Brasilonema sennae CENA114: one gene and its partner. Each later gene encodes a partner of the first gene's protein in a complex. Links are inferred from orthologs where the notes say so. Each region holds a gene or a part of one and is shown in the gene's direction. Other genes may lie near its edges. The genes, in order: secY and secA.

Region 1 (8,345 bases):
ACCAAGGGCGCAAGGTCGTGCTTACCAAATTCGCAAGCCGACGTGTCATATTACTGTGGCTGTCGCTGCTGATGCTGCCGCAGCTAAATAAAGAAAAAATAGCGTACAGGTACACGAGAAGAATTTTTGTTTAGAGGAAGCATTTGTGGGACAGAAGATACATCCAGTAGGTTTTCGCTTGGGAGTCACCCAAGAGCATCAATCCCAGTGGTTTGCTGACCCTAGCCGCTATCCAGAACTTCTACAAGAAGACCACAAACTTCGTGAGTATATAGAACAAAAACTGGGTAGATACGCACAAAACAACGCTGGAATATCTGAGGTACGGATTGACCGTAAAGCAGATCAAATTGATTTAGAGGTACGTACAGCTCGACCCGGCGTTGTCGTAGGTCGAGGCGGACAAGGGATTGAATCTCTACGTACTGGTCTCCAGCAATTATTGGGAAGCAATCGCCAAATTCGCATCAACGTTGTTGAAGTCCAACGAGTTGATGCCGATGCTTACCTCATTTCTGAATATATCGCTCAACAACTGGAACGCCGCGTTTCCTTCCGGCGGGTCGTACGGCAAGCCATTCAACGTGCACAACGGGCTGGGATACAAGGAATCAAAATTCAAGTCAGTGGACGGCTCAACGGCGCAGAAATCGCGCGGACAGAGTGGACTCGTGAAGGTCGAGTACCTTTACACACGTTACGAGCTGACATTGATTACGCGTACTGTACAGCAAAAACTGTTTACGGAATTCTCGGCATTAAAGTGTGGGTGTTTAAAGGAGAAATTATTCCTGGACAGGAACCAACTCCTCTGCCACCAACGAATCGCGGTGATCGTGACCGTGGTGATCGTGACCGTGGCGACCGCGATCGCCCTTCATCTCGCCGTCAACAACGCCGTCGTCAGCAATTTGAAGACCGCTCAAATGAAGGATAGTCATAAGTTATTAGTCCATAGCATTTGACTTATTACCTTCAGTTTTGACTTTTAACTTTTGACACATCATGTTAAGTCCAAGAAGAACAAAATTCCGCAAACAACAACGCGGACGAATGAACGGTCTAGCCCATCGGGGTAGCGACCTGAACTTTGGGGATTTTGGTTTGCAAGCGTTGGAACCTGCTTGGATTACCTCTCGTCAAATAGAGGCTTCTCGTCGGGCAATGACTCGTTACATCCGCCGGGGTGGAAAAATCTGGATTCGGATTTTTCCTGATAAACCAGTGACTATGCGTCCTGCAGAAACCCGAATGGGTTCTGGTAAAGGTTCACCTGAGTTCTGGGTAGCAGTCGTAAAACCAGGACGAATTCTATTTGAAATTGCAGGCGTTTCCGAAGAAATTGCTCGCGAAGCAATGCGCTTGGCTGCTTTCAAATTACCCATCAAAACTAAGTTCATTTCACGCTCACAAGAGCAACAACAGGTGTAGGTTATGCCTCTTCCCAAAATTTCAGAAGCAAGAGAATTCAGTGACGAACAACTGGGGCAGGAGATTGTCGCTGTTAAAAAAGAACTCTTTCAATTGCGCTTGCAACAAGCAACTAGACAGCTAGACAAACCTCATCTGTTTAGACACGCTCGCCACCGTCTGGCCCAACTAATGACTGTAGAAGGAGAACGCAAACGCGCTTCCTCAAGTCAACAAGCTAAAGAATCAAATTAGAAGATTATGGCAGTAAAAGAACGAGTAGGCTTAGTCGTAAGCGACAAAATGCAAAAAACGGTGGTAGTCGCCATCGAAAACCGCGCTCCTCATCCGAAATACGGCAAAATAGTCGTGAAAACCCAGCGCTATAAGGTGCACGATGAAGAAAATCAGTGCAAAATAGGCGATCGCGTTCGCATTCAGGAAACGCGACCCCTGAGTAAAACTAAGCGCTGGAAAGTCACAGAAATCCTGACTACCAAAAATAGCTAAACCATATAGTTATTAAGTAGTAAAAAATAAAAAGGAAAAACGATCGTGATTCAGCCCCAAACTTACCTTAATGTTGCAGATAATAGCGGTGCCCGTAAACTTATGTGCATCCGCGTATTGGGAGCAGGTAACCGCCGTTACGGCTTCATAGGCGATCGGATCATCGCCGTCGTTAAAGACGCTCAGCCGAACATGGCTGTGAAAAAGTCTGATGTTGTAGAAGCAGTCATAGTCCGCACCCGTCATAATACCCATCGAGATAGCGGTATGAGTATTCGTTTTGACGATAATGCTGCAGTTATTATCAACAAAGATGGTAACCCCAGAGGAACACGGGTTTTCGGACCAGTCGCACGAGAACTGCGTGAGAAAAACTTTACTAAAATTGTTTCTCTGGCTCCGGAGGTGCTGTAATGGCAAATAAAAAGAAGGATCAACCTAGATTTTTCAAAATGCACGTAAAAACTGGGGATACGGTGCAAGTTATTGCCGGGAAAGATAAAGGCAAAGTTGGAGAAATTATCAAAGCAATTCCCCAAGAAAGTAAAGTGCTTGTTAAAGGTGTAAATATAAAAACGAAGCACGTCAAACCTCAGCAAGAAGGTGAATCTGGGCGTATTGTGACTCAGGAATACCCAATCCACAGTTCCAACGTTATGCTCTATTCCACCAAGCAAAATGTTGCCAGTCGCATCTCCTACACTTTCACTGCAGAAGGTAAGAAAGTTAGAATGCTTAAGAAAACTGGCGAAATCATAGATAAATAATGAGTCAGTGATCGAAAGGGGGCCTGTCGGCATATAAAAGCAAGTGCTAGGCTACAGTTTTCTGACTTGTAGATGCCTAGAGACTGGCTTCCGGTAGATTCCGGTAGATTAACATAGCCGCGTCTAACCAACCCGGAAAGTCATTGGTCATTAGTAAAAAAACAAAAGACAATAGACAAACAGTAAGGACAATAATCCCTGACCAAGACCAGGGATAAAAAGAACAAAAACTATGGCAAGCACAAGACTGAAAACTTTATACCAAGAAACAATTGTCCCGAAACTGATGCAACAGTTTCAGTACACCAACATTCATCAAGTGCCGAAGTTGGAAAAAGTGACTGTTAACCGGGGTTTGGGGGAAGCATCTCAAAATGCGAAAGCGTTGGAAGCGTCTTTGACCGAGATTGCCACAATTACTGGTCAAAAACCAGTCGTGACACGGGCTAAAAAAGCGATCGCGGGCTTCAAAATTCGTCAAGGTATGCCAGTTGGTATTATGGTCACCTTAAGAAGTGAAAGAATGTATGCCTTTCTCGATCGTCTCATTAGTTTAGCACTACCAAGAATCCGGGACTTTCGCGGTATTAGTCCTAAAAGCTTTGATGGTCGCGGTAATTATACTCTAGGTGTCAGAGAGCAACTCATTTTCCCAGAAATTGAGTATGACAGCATTGACCAAATTCGTGGTATGGATATTTCCATTATCACTACAGCAAAGACTGACGAAGAGGGTCGCGCCTTACTTAAAGAAATGGGAATGCCCTTTCGGGATCAATAAGTTCATCTAAAGAGGAAACGATGGCGGTTAACGACACAATTGCAGATATGCTCACGCGCATCCGCAATGCCAATATGGCGCGGCATCAAACAACACAAGTGCCATCCACTAAAATGACTCGTAGCATCGCAAAAGTGCTGCGCGAAGAAGGTTTTATTGGTGAGTTTGAAGATGCAGGAGAAGGAATTGGGCGCAATTTGGTGATTGCCTTGAAATACAAGGGTAAAAATCGCCAACCCCTGATCACCACCCTTAAGCGGGTGAGTAAACCAGGTTTGCGTGTTTACTCCAATAAAAAAGAACTACCAAGAGTACTAGGTGGTATCGGTATTGCCATTATTTCTACATCAAGTGGCATTATGACTGACCGAGAAGCACGGCGTCAAAACTTGGGTGGTGAAGTACTGTGCTACGTTTGGTAGTCATTAGTCATTTGTCATTCGTAAAAGACAACAGACAACAAACAAAGCACAAAGCACAAAGGACTAAAAGTTATGTCTCGAATTGGTAAACTTCCAATTACAATTCCGGCTAAGGTGCAAGTAAATATTGATGGCACAAAAGTGTTAGTCAAGGGTCCTAAAGGCGAACTATTTCGCGATTTGCCTCCTTATGTCATAGTCTCCCAAGAAGGAGAAATATTGCAGGTTAACCGTCGCGATGAATCTCGCACGTCCCGGCAAATGCATGGTTTATGCCGTACTTTGGTTGCCAATATGGTTGAGGGAGTTTCCAAAGGGTTTCAACGTCGTTTGGAAATTCAAGGGGTTGGCTACCGGGCGCAAGTTCAAGGTCGTAACTTGATTTTGAATATGGGCTATAGCCATCAAGTGCAAATCGTTCCACCAGAAGGAATTCAGTTTGCAGTTGAAAATAATACTAACGTTATTGTCAGCGGCTACGACAAAGAAGAAGTAGGCAATACAGCAGCTAAAATTCGTGCTGTGCGCCCACCTGAGCCTTACAAAGGCAAAGGTATTCGTTACGCGGGTGAAATGGTCAGACGTAAAGCTGGTAAGACTGGTGGTAAGGGCAAGAAGTAAAAATGAAACATACTCGTAAGGAATCAAGGGAACGTCGCCGTAGACGTATTCGTGGTAAAGTTGATGGTTCTTCTGAGCGTCCACGGTTAGCTATATTTCGCTCTCACCAACATATTTATGCTCAAGTGATTGATGATACGAATCATCACACCATAGTGGCAGCCTCAACTGTAGAACCAGACTTGAAATCAAAATTAGCTTCAGGTTCAAACTGTCAAGCTTCGGTGGAAGTCGGCAAATTGATCGCAGTTCGCTCCTTAGAAAAAGGTATTAGCAAAGTCGTATTTGATCGAGGTGGCAATCTTTACCACGGTCGCGTCAAAGCACTAGCAGAAGCAGCTCGCGAAGCTGGTTTGGTTTTTTAAATGAGTTATTGCTCATGAGTCATTAGTCGTTAGTTAAAGAAAGACAAATGACAATTGGCTCCTAAAACGAGGTAAATAAAATGGCAACTGGTCGTCGTAAAGCTAACCGTACAAAAAAAGAAGAAACCACATGGCAAGAGCGGGTTATCCAAATCCGACGGGTGAGTAAAGTCGTAAAAGGAGGTAAAAAACTTAGCTTCCGCGCGATCGTCGTTGTGGGAAATGAACGCGGTCAAGTTGGTGTGGGAGTAGGCAAAGCCTCAGATGTGATTGGTGCTGTGAAAAAAGGGGTCGCTGATGGGAAGAAGCATCTGATTGAAATTCCCATGACAAAATCCAACTCTATCCCTCATCCAATTGATGGGATTGGTGGTGGTGCTAAGGTGATTATGCGACCAGCAGCACCTGGTACTGGAGTAATTGCTGGTGGCGCTGTACGTACAGTACTAGAATTAGCAGGAGTTCGCAATATCCTAGCTAAGCAACTGGGTTCAAACAATCCTCTTAATAATGCTAGAGCCGCAGTTAATGCTCTATCTACCCTGCGAACTTTTCCAGAAGTCGCCGAAGACCGGGGTATTCCTGTTGAAAATCTTTATATTTAAGTCATTTGTCCTCAATCCTTTGTTTTTATAGAAATGACAAATGACCCTCAGGGTATACCTTTGGCGCGTGTATTTTTTGTAGCTCACTAGCACGGCTACGCCCCCAAGTCCTGCAGAAGCTTGCGCCAACAAAGCAGTGTCTGTAGTGGCTCACGAATGATAAATGACTAAATTTTACACAAGGTTTTCCTTATGAGACTAACCGATGTTCGTCCTCAAAAAGGCTCAAAGAAACGTCCCCGTCGTTTAGGTAGGGGTGTTTCAGCCGGTCAAGGTGCTAGTGCTGGTAAGGGTATGCGTGGTCAAAAAGCGCGTTCTGGCAGTAGTACACGACCCGGATTTGAAGGTGGTCAACAGCCATTGTACCGCCGCATACCCAAGTTAAAGGGCTTCCCTCTGGTTAATCGTAAGCAGTACACTACGATTAATGTAGAAAAGCTAGCTTCCCTCCCTGCAAATACAGAAGTTACACTCACCTCGTTAAAAGAAGCAGGTATCCTTACTGCTGCTCGAGGATCTTTGAAGATTTTAGGGGATGGGGAATTGAACGTTCCCCTCAAGGTGCAAGCGGCAGCTTTTACAGGTACAGCTCGTAGCAAAATTGAGGCAGCGGGTGGGAGTTGCGAAGTTTTAGAGTGAGTCAAAAAGCACGCACCTACGACAAGCCTACCCCAGCCAAGTGCCTCGCTTCACGATTCAGGTAGCCCTCTATGATCAGTCGAGACAAAGCTCCAACGGCTCAAGAAACTTTTATGCAGATGGCGCAAGCAGCAGGTCTGCGAGGTCGGCTGCTTCTGACATTAGGTATTTTAATGTTGATTCGTTTGGGCATACATTTGCCCATACCAGGTATTGATCGAGATCGATTTGCCCAAGCCCTTCAAGGGAATAACCAAATCTTAAGCTTTTTGGACATCTTTTCCGGAGGTGGACTTTCTGCTTTGGGAGTTTTTGCCTTAGGGATTTTGCCATACATCAACGCCTCGATTATCATCCAATTACTTACCGCTGCCATTCCGGCTTTAGAAAATTTACAGAAAAATGAGGGCGAAGCAGGACGGCGGAAGATTTCTCAAATGACACGGTATGTTTCTGCGGGTTGGGCAGTTATTCAAAGTGTCTTCTTGGCATCATTCTGGCTTAAGCCCTTTGCCTTTCACTACGGACCAATTTTCGTCATCGAGACAGCGTTAGCTCTCGTCGCAGGTTCGATGTTTGTGATGTGGGCATCAGAAGTGATTACAGAGCGTGGTGTAGGGAACGGGGCATCTTTGTTGATTTTTGTCAACATTGTGGCAACACTGCCAAAAGCTCTAGGTGACACAATCGATTTTGTACAAGCCGGAAACCCAGCGGGTCAAGTTATTGCCCTATTGCTGCTTTTCCTAGTGACAATTGTTGGTATTGTGTTTGTGCAGGAAGGAATCCGTCGTATTCCGATTATTTCAGCGCGTCGCCAAGTTGGAAAACGAATTTTTGCAGAGCAACGTAACTACTTACCCCTACGACTTAATCAAGGGGGCGTGATGCCAATTATTTTTGCGGCTGCAATTTTAAGTTTGCCAATGTTGGTAGGGAATTTTATCAAAAATCCAGAATACTCGAGAATTATTAACACCTATCTCGTACCTGGAGGTTCTGGGGCTTGGGTGTATGCTCTTGTCTACCTAGTTTCTATCGTCTTCTTCAGCTACTTTTATTCATCATTGATTGTCAACCCAGTTGATGTAGCACAGAACTTGAAGAAGATGGGTTCTAGTATTCCAGGTATTCGTCCAGGAAAAGCAACGACTGAGTACATTGAGCGCGTACTGAATCGATTAACTTTTTTAGGTGCTATCTTTCTGGGTTTGATTGCTATTATCCCTACTGCCGTTGAAAGTGCTTTAAATGTACGAACCTTTAGAGGGCTAGGTGCTACCTCTTTGTTAATCTTAGTTGGTGTAGCTATTGATACATCAAAGCAGATTCAAACTTACGTTATCTCTCAGCGCTATGAAGGGATGGTGAAACAGTAGTGACACGAGTAATCTTCTTGGGACCACCTGGAGCTGGTAAAGGAACTCAAGCTAAAACCTTAGCTGACAATTTGAATATTCCTCATATTTCTACTGGTGACATACTGCGTCAAGGTCTAAAAGACCAAACTCCTTTGGGTGTCAAGGCTCAAACTTATATGGATAAAGGTGAGTTGGTTCCCGATCAACTTGTGGAGGAAATGGTGCAGGAACGTCTCAAGCAGGATGATACGAAATCAGGCTGGATTCTTGATGGCTTTCCCCGCACTGTTAATCAAGCAGTTTTTTTAGGGGAGTTACTGCGAAAACTGAACCAAAATGGCGAAAAAGTCGTCAATTTGAATGTGCCAGATGACACAGTAATAGCACGGTTACTAGAGCGAGGCAGAAAAGATGACTCAGAAGAAGTCATCCGTCGTCGCTTAGAAGTTTACCGGTCTGAAACGGCACCTTTGATTGACTATTACAGTAGTCGTCAGAGTCTCCTCAGTATAAACGGTAATCAGTCCCTAGAAGAAGTCACTGCTGAATTAAAAAAGGTCATTGCGTCTTAAAAGGGGGGAGTGGGTGAGAGGTAAGAAGTGACAAATGTTTCCCAATTCTTTGTACCTAGCACCCTATTCCCTATATCCCAAGCAGATGTATGTAAATATTGGATAAAATATATTAATGAAGTGTTGATATATTCTCCGAAATATGTTTTTTGCAGACTATAAGTAGCTGTAACAAAGTAGGAGGCTGTTGAGTTGAGGAAAAAACTTGTCTAAACAAGATTTGATAGAGATGGAAGGCACGGTCACCGAATCCCTGCCAAATGCAATGTTTCGTGTTGATTTAGATAACGGC
Region 2 (8,866 bases), 1.0 Mb from region 1 along the record:
GCAAAAACACTGACTAAAAATCCAGTAATCAGTGCTCCTATAGGCAGATTAGTCCCTGGAACATATAATGGGTTATCCGTCGTATACCAAGCAGTACCAGCAATCAGAAATAACCAACCGCAAAATGCTATTAAGTCTTTGACTAATCCCAGTGCAAGAGATGACATTAACCAAGAAAAAAGACTCAAATAAATTAATGTCTGCCAAGAGTAGGCTTTTGGCGGAATCAGGATTTTTTTGATACGTTCATAAACGCTTTCAACAATTCCAAATAGACCAAATGCATCCCTTATTAATTGCATATTTTCTCCTTTATTTAATTCCAATTCAATAAAAGTGATTGTAGTTGATAATTCAACTGGAACACAATTATGTATTCACAGATCTAACAAATAAGATAATTGCGACTAAACTATAGCTGAGTGCATTGGCTATAAGTATAGTAGTCACTATATTTGTATTTTGCCATTTACCCTTAGAAGCAAAACGAGAATTACGTCGTTGTATTATTTGAGGTTCTGGAGGAGCTTTTTTGAATTCACTTAATGATATTAACAAGACTCTTAAAAGAGCATACTTAACTATAAAAGTGCCAAAGAAAATGATAAAAGCCGTTAAAATGAGCAAGGTTTGTATGCCAGGTGTTTGTAAGCGATTGAAGAAAACAAAAGTTATTAATTCGGATTTCATCTTTGGTAATAATGCTGGCTCTACAAAGAAAAAGATGATCCAACCAATCACATTAGAAAAGACATTGATAGAGATACCATAAAAAGCGCTCGTTCTTTTGTCGAATTTTAGCCTTGTATTTAAGACATATGCTTCGATAGGGATTGCTACTAGTAAAAATAAAAAATTAAACAAAATTGCAGCAAGAGGAAAAATTTGGGGAACTTCAGGAATGTCAAACATAAACAAGTAATCGCTAAAGTGTAACTTAAGAAAGTATAGCCGCAACACTGAGCATGATGGGGGGGCAACTAAGTTATTCAGAAGATGCCCTCTACGCAGGCTAAGCGCAATTTGCCGATGAGTGTACAGGAGGGACAAAATTCACTTCCTAAACCTGGAAGAAAACCAGGGAAGCGCAAGTAGTATAGCCCCTAGCTGTATGCAGTTTTTCAGTGTGACCAGAACTAGCGGGATAGGGGAGTGGGGGTGTAAGGGCGCGAGCGCTCTAGGCGTTGCCGTTACAACCTTATATTTTTACACCCTGCCCTTTAGGCATTGACAGTTTATCTTATTCTTCCAGTTTTTTAGCATCTTTTTGTTTACATATCCTCTTGTTGTATTTCTTCATATATTTCAATACCTTATAGAGCGTGAGGTGTGAAGAGTCCTTACACCCCACAACGCCATGTTTGCTTCAATCGAACTCCCTGCATTGGCTTGGATGCACGAAATCTGATCAAACCTGGGTAAGATCAAAGACTCGGACGTTAAAGCTTTCAAAAGATGACAAGGAACAGCATTGGTATTCGTACGGCGCAATTGCGCCCCTCACGGCTTACTGGTCAAATTCACGTTTATGATGGTGCAGGTAAAGGCAAGTCACAAGCAGCTTTAGGAGTCGTGTTGCGCTCTATAGGGTTGGGGATAAATACTCCCAATAATTGTAACCGTGTTTTGCTATTGCAGTTTTTAAAAGGACCAGAACGGGATTACGATGAGGATGGCGCTATAGCAGCCTTGCAACGAGGTTTTCCCCATCTGATTGACCAAGTTCGTACTGGTAGAGCAGAATACTTTGGACCAGAAGAAATTACGCCTTATGACAGGGCCGAAGCGGCGAGGGGTTGGGATGTGGCTAAAGGTGCGATCGCAAGCGGTTTATATTCAGTTGTCGTATTGGATGAAATTAACCCCGTCCTAGATTTAGGTTTGCTTGGAGTAGATGAAGTGGTACGGACACTAAAATCTAAAACACAGGAATTAGAAATCATTGCTACTGGGCGTGCAGCACCGCAAAAATTACTCGATATTGCGGATTTACACTCAGAAATGAAACCCCATGTCCACCCAACCGCAAAAATACATGGAATACAGGGTGTTGAAATTTATACTGGGTCAGGCAAAGGTAAATCAACAAGTGCCTTGGGCAAAGCCTTAAAAGCAATAGGTAGAGGAATTAATCATCCAGGTTCTACTCGGGTATTAATTATGCAATGGCTAAAAGGTGGGACGGGTTATACTGAAGATGCCGCCATAGCTGCTTTACAGCAGTCCTATCCAGAGGTAGTGGATCATCAACGCTGTGGACGAGATGCGATTGTCTGGCGCAACTCCCGTCAAGAACTGGACTACGTGGAAGCAGAACGCGGTTGGGAAATTGCTAAAACTGCGATCGCCTCCGGATTGTACAAAACGATTATTCTCGATGAGCTTAATCCGACAGTCGATTTGGAACTCCTACCGATTGAACCGATTGTTCAAGCTCTACTTCGTAAACCCAGCGATACCGAAATCATTATCACAGGTCGCTGCCAAAATCAACCAGCATACTTCGACTTAGCTAGCGTTCACTCTGAAGTATACTGCCACAAGCACTATGCCAATCATGGTGTAGAACTTAAACAAGGGGTAGATTTTTAAATGAGTCATCAGTTATCAGTGATCAGTGCTTGAAATCTTGATAACCCTTCGGGTTCGCCAGTCGCCTACGGAGGAGCCAGTACTGTAGGAGGGTCTCCCTCACTTGGTATCTGGCGTTGGAAACCCTCCTGCAGCGCAGGCTCACTGATAACTGATAACTGATAACTGTTCACTGTCTGTTTTGTAAATATGGATAACAATACACTGGACTTAATTACAGCAGGATTGGCGATCGCTATTATCTTAGGTGGCTTCCTGATGATGTTTACTACGATTCTGACCACCAAACGCAAGTAAGCTAAAGCTTGTGGACAAACATTTTGAAACACATACTTGGCTATCTATGTCATAAGATGTGCAACAAGCGCCGATATCCAAAGTTTGTGAGTGTGACGAATGTCAAATATTGTTAAGCGCCAATCACGTAAGCGAAAACAAAAGCAAAAGCCCATCGGTTTGCTTTTGGTCATTTTGGCTTGGAGTCTAGCTATGGGATGGTTGTTAGCTTTGGCAACTCATGCCAATGGTGCTACTCCTACCTCTGAGGTAGGTACTGTTGATATCGTACCAGCACAATATCAACTAGGACAACAATTATACATAGAAAACTGCTCCACTTGTCACATAGCCATACCACCAGCTGTTTTGCCTACCCAAACTTGGAAAAATCTTTTGGAAGATACACAACATTACGGCGCACAGTTAAAGCTTTTGGTCGATCCGCCACGTGCTTTAGTATGGAAGTATCTTGCAACTTTTTCCCGTGTTCAACTCCAAGATGAGCAAACACCATATCGCATCAATAGCTCCCGGTATTTCAAAGCTTTGCATCCTAGAGTCAAGCTACCTAACCCCGTGCAAATTGGCAGCTGTGTCACCTGTCATCCCAGCGCTAAGGACTTTAACTTTCGTCGTCTGACTCCGGAGTGGGATAACTCCCAGTGAACTTTAAACTCGTGGTTAAGAGCGCTAGCAACCCCCCTTAAGAAACACTATCCCCCTTCTATTTTATTCCCTGCTCCCTGCTAAGCGCTCCCTGCTAAGCGCTCCCTGCTCCCCATCCCTCCCTTGGGGCAATCACGACCTCTGCTTGGTCGGGCTTATCTGCCTCATCTGGAGGTGAAATGATACTATAAAAACAGTTTAAATTTAAGCTGAAAAATAAAACCAAACCTAATAGCAAACTGATTGGGTGTTTATAAGCGCGTGTTTTTTACCAAATTCTCATGTACAACCCATCCAAAACCACACCCGGATCCGTTGGGTTAGGAGTTTATAATCAGTCCCAATCATTATTTATCCCCATCCCCTTGATTTTGTATAATCTGCCATGCTAAAGACTTTGTTGGGCGACCCCAACGCTCGTAAACTTAAGAAATATCAACCTTTCATTACAGAAACTAATCTTCTAGAGGAAGACATAAAAGCGCTTTCAGACGAAGAGCTAAAGGGTAAAACGGCAGAGTTGAAACAGCGTCTGAAGAAAGGCGAAACTCTGGATGATATTTTGCCAGAAGCTTTTGCAGTTGTGCGGGAAGCAGGACAACGAGTTTTAGGGTTGCGGCACTTTGATGTTCAACTTTTAGGCGGTGCTATCCTGCATAAAGGGCAAATTGCCGAAATGAAAACTGGTGAGGGCAAAACTTTGGTTGCTACCTTGCCAAGTTATTTGAATGCCCTGAGTGGAAAAGGTGTACACGTCATCACTGTAAACGATTACCTGGCTCGTCGGGACGCAGAATGGATGGGACAGCTGCATCGTTTCTTGGGATTAAGCGTGGGGCTGATTCAGCAAAGCATGACGCCATCTGAGCGCAAGAAAAATTACGAGTGTGATATAACTTATGTTACTAACAGTGAGATAGGGTTTGATTACCTGCGCGATAACATGGCGACAGACATCAAAGATGTTGTGCAGCGCCCATTCAATTACTGTGTGATTGACGAGGTAGATTCTATCTTAGTTGATGAGGCGCGGACTCCACTAATTATTTCTGGGCAGGTAGAAAGACCTACAGAAAAATACTTAAAAGCAGCTGAAATTGCAATAGCGCTGCAAAAAGAAGAACATTATGAAGTAGATGAAAAAGCTCGTAACGTTCTGCTCACCGATGAAGGTTTTGCTCAAGCAGAAGAACTTTTAGGAGTAAAAGATTTATTCGACCCTGAAGATCCTTGGGCACACTTCGCTTTCAACGCGATTAAGGCGAAAGAACTGTTTCTTAAGGACGTCAACTATATTGTCCGCAACGAAGAAGTTGTCATCGTAGACGAATTTACGGGTAGAGTCTTACCAGGACGACGTTGGAGTGATGGACTGCACCAGGCAATTGAAGCAAAAGAACGGGTAGAAATTCAACCTGAAACTCAAACTCTCGCAACAATTACCTACCAAAACCTGTTCTTGCTTTATCCAAAACTCGGTGGTATGACCGGAACAGCGAAGACAGAAGAAGCCGAGTTTGAAAAAATTTACAAACTGGAAGTCACGATTATTCCCACCAACAGACCGAGAAGACGCCAAGACCTTTCTGATATGGTCTTTAAGACCGAAGCAGGCAAGTGGGGGGCGATCGCCAAAGAATGTGCCGAAATGCACACACTCGGCAGACCAGTCCTGGTGGGAACAACTAGCGTCGAAAAATCGGAATATCTCAGCCAGTTGTTAAGACAAATGTCAATTCCCCACGAACTGCTGAACGCTAGACCAGAGAACGTTGAACGCGAAGCAGAAATTGTCGCACAAGCAGGACGAAGAGGAGGGGTGACAATTGCGACAAACATGGCTGGAAGAGGTACTGACATTATCTTAGGTGGTAATGCCGAGTATATGGCGCGTCTGAAGATGCGGGAATACTTCATGCCCCGGATAGTCAAACCGGAAGATGAAGATATGTTTAACATTCACAAAGCCGTTGGTTTACCGTCCTCAGCAAGTGGCGGAGGGCAAGGTTTTGTCCCAGGTAAGAAAGTCAAAACTTGGAAGGCTTCACCACAGGTTTTCCCCACTCTGCTTTCTAAAGAAATAGAGAAACTCCTCAAAGAATCAGTGGAAGCAGCTGTACGGGAGTATGGCGATCGCAGCTTACCGGAACTGGAAGCAGAAGAGAAAGTCGCTGTGGCAGCAGAAAAAGCTCCCACGGATGACCCTGTGATTCAGAAAATGCGGGAAGCATACAACCGCATTAGGCGCCAATACGAAGAGTTCACCAACCGTGAACACGATGAAGTGGTAGAACTGGGTGGGTTGCACGTGATCGGGACTGAACGTCACGAGTCGCGACGGATCGACAACCAGTTGCGAGGACGTGCAGGACGACAAGGTGACCCCGGTTCAACAAGATTTTTCCTGAGCTTGGAGGATAATCTGCTGCGGATTTTTGGTGGCGATCGCGTCGCACGCCTGATGAATGCTTTCCAAGTCGAAGAGGATATGCCCATCGAATCTGGAATGCTCACCCGCAGTTTGGAAGGCGCTCAGAAAAAAGTCGAAACCTACTACTACGATATCCGTAAGCAGGTTTTTGAGTACGACGAGGTGATGAACAACCAGCGCCGTGCCATCTACGCCGAACGCCGTCGGGTGCTAGAAGGGCAAGACCTCAAAGAACAGGTCGTCAAGTACGCCGAAAAAACGATGGATGACATCGTGGATTTCTACATCAACCCAGACTTACCCTCAGAAGAATGGGAATTGGACAAGTTGGTTGAAAAAGTCAAAGAATTTGTCTATCTGCTAGCGGACTTGCAACCCAATCAATTAGAAGATATGGCAATGGGCGAAATCAAAGCCTTCCTGCACGAAGAGGTGCGAAAAACTTACGATCTCAAGGAAGCAGAAGTTGACCAAATTCGACCAGGATTAATGCGGCAAGCCGAACGATTCTTTATTTTACAGCGGATTGACACCCTGTGGCGGGAACACCTGCAACAAATGGATGCTCTGCGGGAATCCGTAGGACTGCGGGGTTATGGTCAAAAAGATCCGCTGATTGAGTACAAGAGCGAAGGGTACGAATTATTCTTGGATATGATGACCAATATTCGCCGAGATGTGGTATACTCCTTGTTCATGTTCCAACCCCAGCCTCAGCCAATGATGGAAACACCTTCAGAGATGGTTTGAGGTATGGGTAGATAAAATAAATTCGGCGCATCAGACGCAAAGGGACTCACAAAGACTTTGCGTCTTTGTGTTTTGGAGTAAAATTGCTCAACGGTTTTCTATCATAGAGATAGATACCGCAAGTCCCAGCTGCTCCGAATAGGTAAAATGTCTAAAAGCGACTTCAAGGAAGCAGAAGTTAATTCAATCGGACCAGGATTAATTAGGAATTAGCTGGAATCAGCTTCAGTGTTGCAGCAGAGTTCGTTAGTACCCTTTTAGGACTTACGCACTGTACAAAAGAACTATCTTGTGTATTAACGTAAATACGTTGTTTCAGGCTTTTGGATGTCGCGCCAAAATATGATTGAAAAATCTAGCTACAAGCCTTGAAAACTATACCTGTTATTTTGGCTTTTCTGTCAATGCGTAAGTCCTATATTAATAAGTGAGAAGCATTGCTGAAATTAGAAGTATTTGGTGTAGAAATAGTTGAAGAAATTGACGAGACTTTTTTGAGTCAAATTGTTGAAATAATTGCTAAATTTGAAAATCCTCCAGTTTCGTTCGATGCAATTAGAAAACACCGTTCTTGGCAAAGAGAATGGAACACTAAATCGCCAGCATCAGCAGCACTAAGACAGGGTTTAACACAATTAGTTTTAAGTGAAAAATTGGGTGGTAATGAGGCAGAAGGGTATTTTTTATTTAATAAAAATTAATTGTCTGTTCGTAACCGTTCACGGGGGGGCAAAAAAATGTCCCATATGAAATCACACGCAATCAGTACGAAAACCAGTCTTGAATTGATTTTTTACGGCTAATTTTGAGTAGTCAAAAGTCCTACATTGGTCGGTAAATTGTCGTTTAGACATTTTCGGCACTATTAGCGCCTACGATAAATATCCCGAAACCCTTGCTTAGCAAGGGTTTTAGAAATTAGACGAATGTTCTACCCCCCGTGAACGGTTACAGTCTGTTCCAACTGTTCCAGTGTTCCTGATATGTCTTTAACAACTACTGTTCCAACGTACTAACAGTCATTGCAGCGTTACTGGAACAATTGAAACGTTCTAGGAATATTATTTTGAAACAGTAGATAAAGAGTGGTATTAGTTATTTAAACTTGACTTTATTTCACAAATTGAATGTTTCTGACACGTCCACCTTCTACCCGCAAACTGAATTTAGTAACTTGATGAAAGTCATCACGAACAAACTGCAAAGTGAGGTCTGTACCTTTCAGCAAATCTTTGTTAATTGGCTTGAGGGTTTCTCGAAGAGAATTTCTTCGATTTAGCAGCAACTCTCCGTCTTCGATACTGATTCTGTATGTTGCATCTAACTCTTGGGAATAATACTCTCCTGTAAAATCCACCAATTGTTCAGAATTAGGAGGAGCAAATTCTAGCCGTTGGAAAACGTCCCGTGTTTTGCCCTCCACATAGTAAAAATAAGAGGGTTTATGTAAACCTGATTCTTCAAATTCAACAGATATAAAAGGAATATCCATTATTACAAAATGACTTGAACTTACAGGAGCAAAAATCAAGCTCATTTCAGCAGCTTCCAGGATTAATTTACCATCCTTTACCAATAACTCCCAAACGGTTCCTGTTTTTGGGTTTTGATAAAAGCCAGTCTTCCTCTCTAAATCAATCGATGGAATTTCTATTATTTGGGTTTGACGGCTGACAGATTCTTCAGTAAAGTCATCAACTAAGTAGATATCTGCAACTTTTTTGGCAAGTTCTGCCGGTTTAGCGCTGCCCAAATTTGACAAGCAAATTACAGAGAATCTCTGTTTGGGGAATCGCAGCATTTGCGATCTGTAACCCATCCATGCGCCACCGTGACTGATGGTTTCTAATCCTCGGTAATGCTCTCTGATTAAACCAAAGGCATAATCTATCACTTCGCCGCTATTCAATATTCCAGGTGTAATGATTTCTTCGATCAAGTCTTGCCCATATCCTCCTAATTTGTTTTGGTAAAAATTCTCATCCCAGATACATAGGTCTTCAACCGTAGTATAGATACCACCGTCACCCACGATATCAAAAATAGTCGTATCAATCTGAAAACTACCCTCTTCCCTCACAGAGTAGCCAATCGCTCTATTCTGGACAATCCTTGTGAAATCATCGTGAAAGTGAGTTGCTTTCATTC

Evidence for each region.
Region 2: the proteins of secY (region 1) and secA are in contact, whole or in part, in a crystal structure (PDB 3DIN), measured with the Thermotoga maritima proteins. The link is inferred for Brasilonema sennae CENA114 from one-to-one orthologs. Residues at the interface, in WP_004081795.1 of Thermotoga maritima: Glu108, Gly109, Glu110, Glu111, Ala236, Glu237, Arg238, Arg239, Ile240, Thr241, Ile242, Gln243, Tyr244, Ala245, Arg246, Arg247, Val248, Thr249, Gly250, Arg251, Arg252, Val253, Tyr254, Gly256, Ala257, Ser258, Thr259, Tyr260, Leu261, Pro262; in WP_004082002.1 of Thermotoga maritima: Glu261, Ala262, Arg263, Lys300, Ala301, Arg302, Thr303, Ile304, Ile305, Leu323, Tyr324, Asp325, Pro326, Val329, Ser330, Tyr333, Ile336, Lys340, Phe345, Val349, Glu363, Phe364, Tyr374, Ser375, Gly376, Gly377, Glu393, Ile395, Thr482, Ser483.

The regions. Positions count from the first base shown.
Region 1 is NZ_CP030118.1:3,459,844-3,468,188, reverse strand. The notes cover bases 5,520-8,345. They hold secY (preprotein translocase subunit SecY), read left to right. Parts: upstream 5,520-6,191; coding sequence 6,192-7,499; downstream 7,500-8,345. Other genes in these bases: infA (translation initiation factor IF-1), read left to right, coding at 8,259-8,345; DP114_RS14690 (adenylate kinase), read left to right, coding at 7,499-8,053; rplO (50S ribosomal protein L15), read left to right, coding at 5,674-6,120. Outside these bases: rplV (50S ribosomal protein L22), read left to right, coding at 1-91; rpsC (30S ribosomal protein S3), read left to right, coding at 146-937; rplP (50S ribosomal protein L16), read left to right, coding at 1,006-1,431; rpmC (50S ribosomal protein L29), read left to right, coding at 1,435-1,665; rpsQ (30S ribosomal protein S17), read left to right, coding at 1,672-1,920; rplN (50S ribosomal protein L14), read left to right, coding at 1,966-2,334; rplX (50S ribosomal protein L24), read left to right, coding at 2,334-2,687; rplE (50S ribosomal protein L5), read left to right, coding at 2,920-3,468; rpsH (30S ribosomal protein S8), read left to right, coding at 3,489-3,890; rplF (50S ribosomal protein L6), read left to right, coding at 3,963-4,511; rplR (50S ribosomal protein L18), read left to right, coding at 4,514-4,876; rpsE (30S ribosomal protein S5), read left to right, coding at 4,957-5,481. UniProt on the Escherichia coli protein: The central subunit of the protein translocation channel SecYEG. Consists of two halves formed by TMs 1-5 and 6-10.
Region 2 is NZ_CP030118.1:4,463,126-4,471,991, reverse strand. Bases 3,572-6,918 are described here. They hold secA (preprotein translocase subunit SecA), read left to right. Parts: upstream 3,572-3,922; coding sequence 3,923-6,718; downstream 6,719-6,918. In the rest of the region: septal junction protein FraD, read right to left, coding at 1-302; filament integrity protein FraC, read right to left, coding at 370-912; DP114_RS18770 (cob(I)yrinic acid a,c-diamide adenosyltransferase), read left to right, coding at 1,456-2,592; DP114_RS18765 (cytochrome C), read left to right, coding at 2,989-3,537; DP114_RS18755 (hypothetical protein), read left to right, coding at 7,156-7,419; DP114_RS18750 (serine hydrolase domain-containing protein), read right to left, coding at 7,830-8,866. UniProt on the Escherichia coli protein: Required for protein export, interacts with the SecYEG preprotein conducting channel.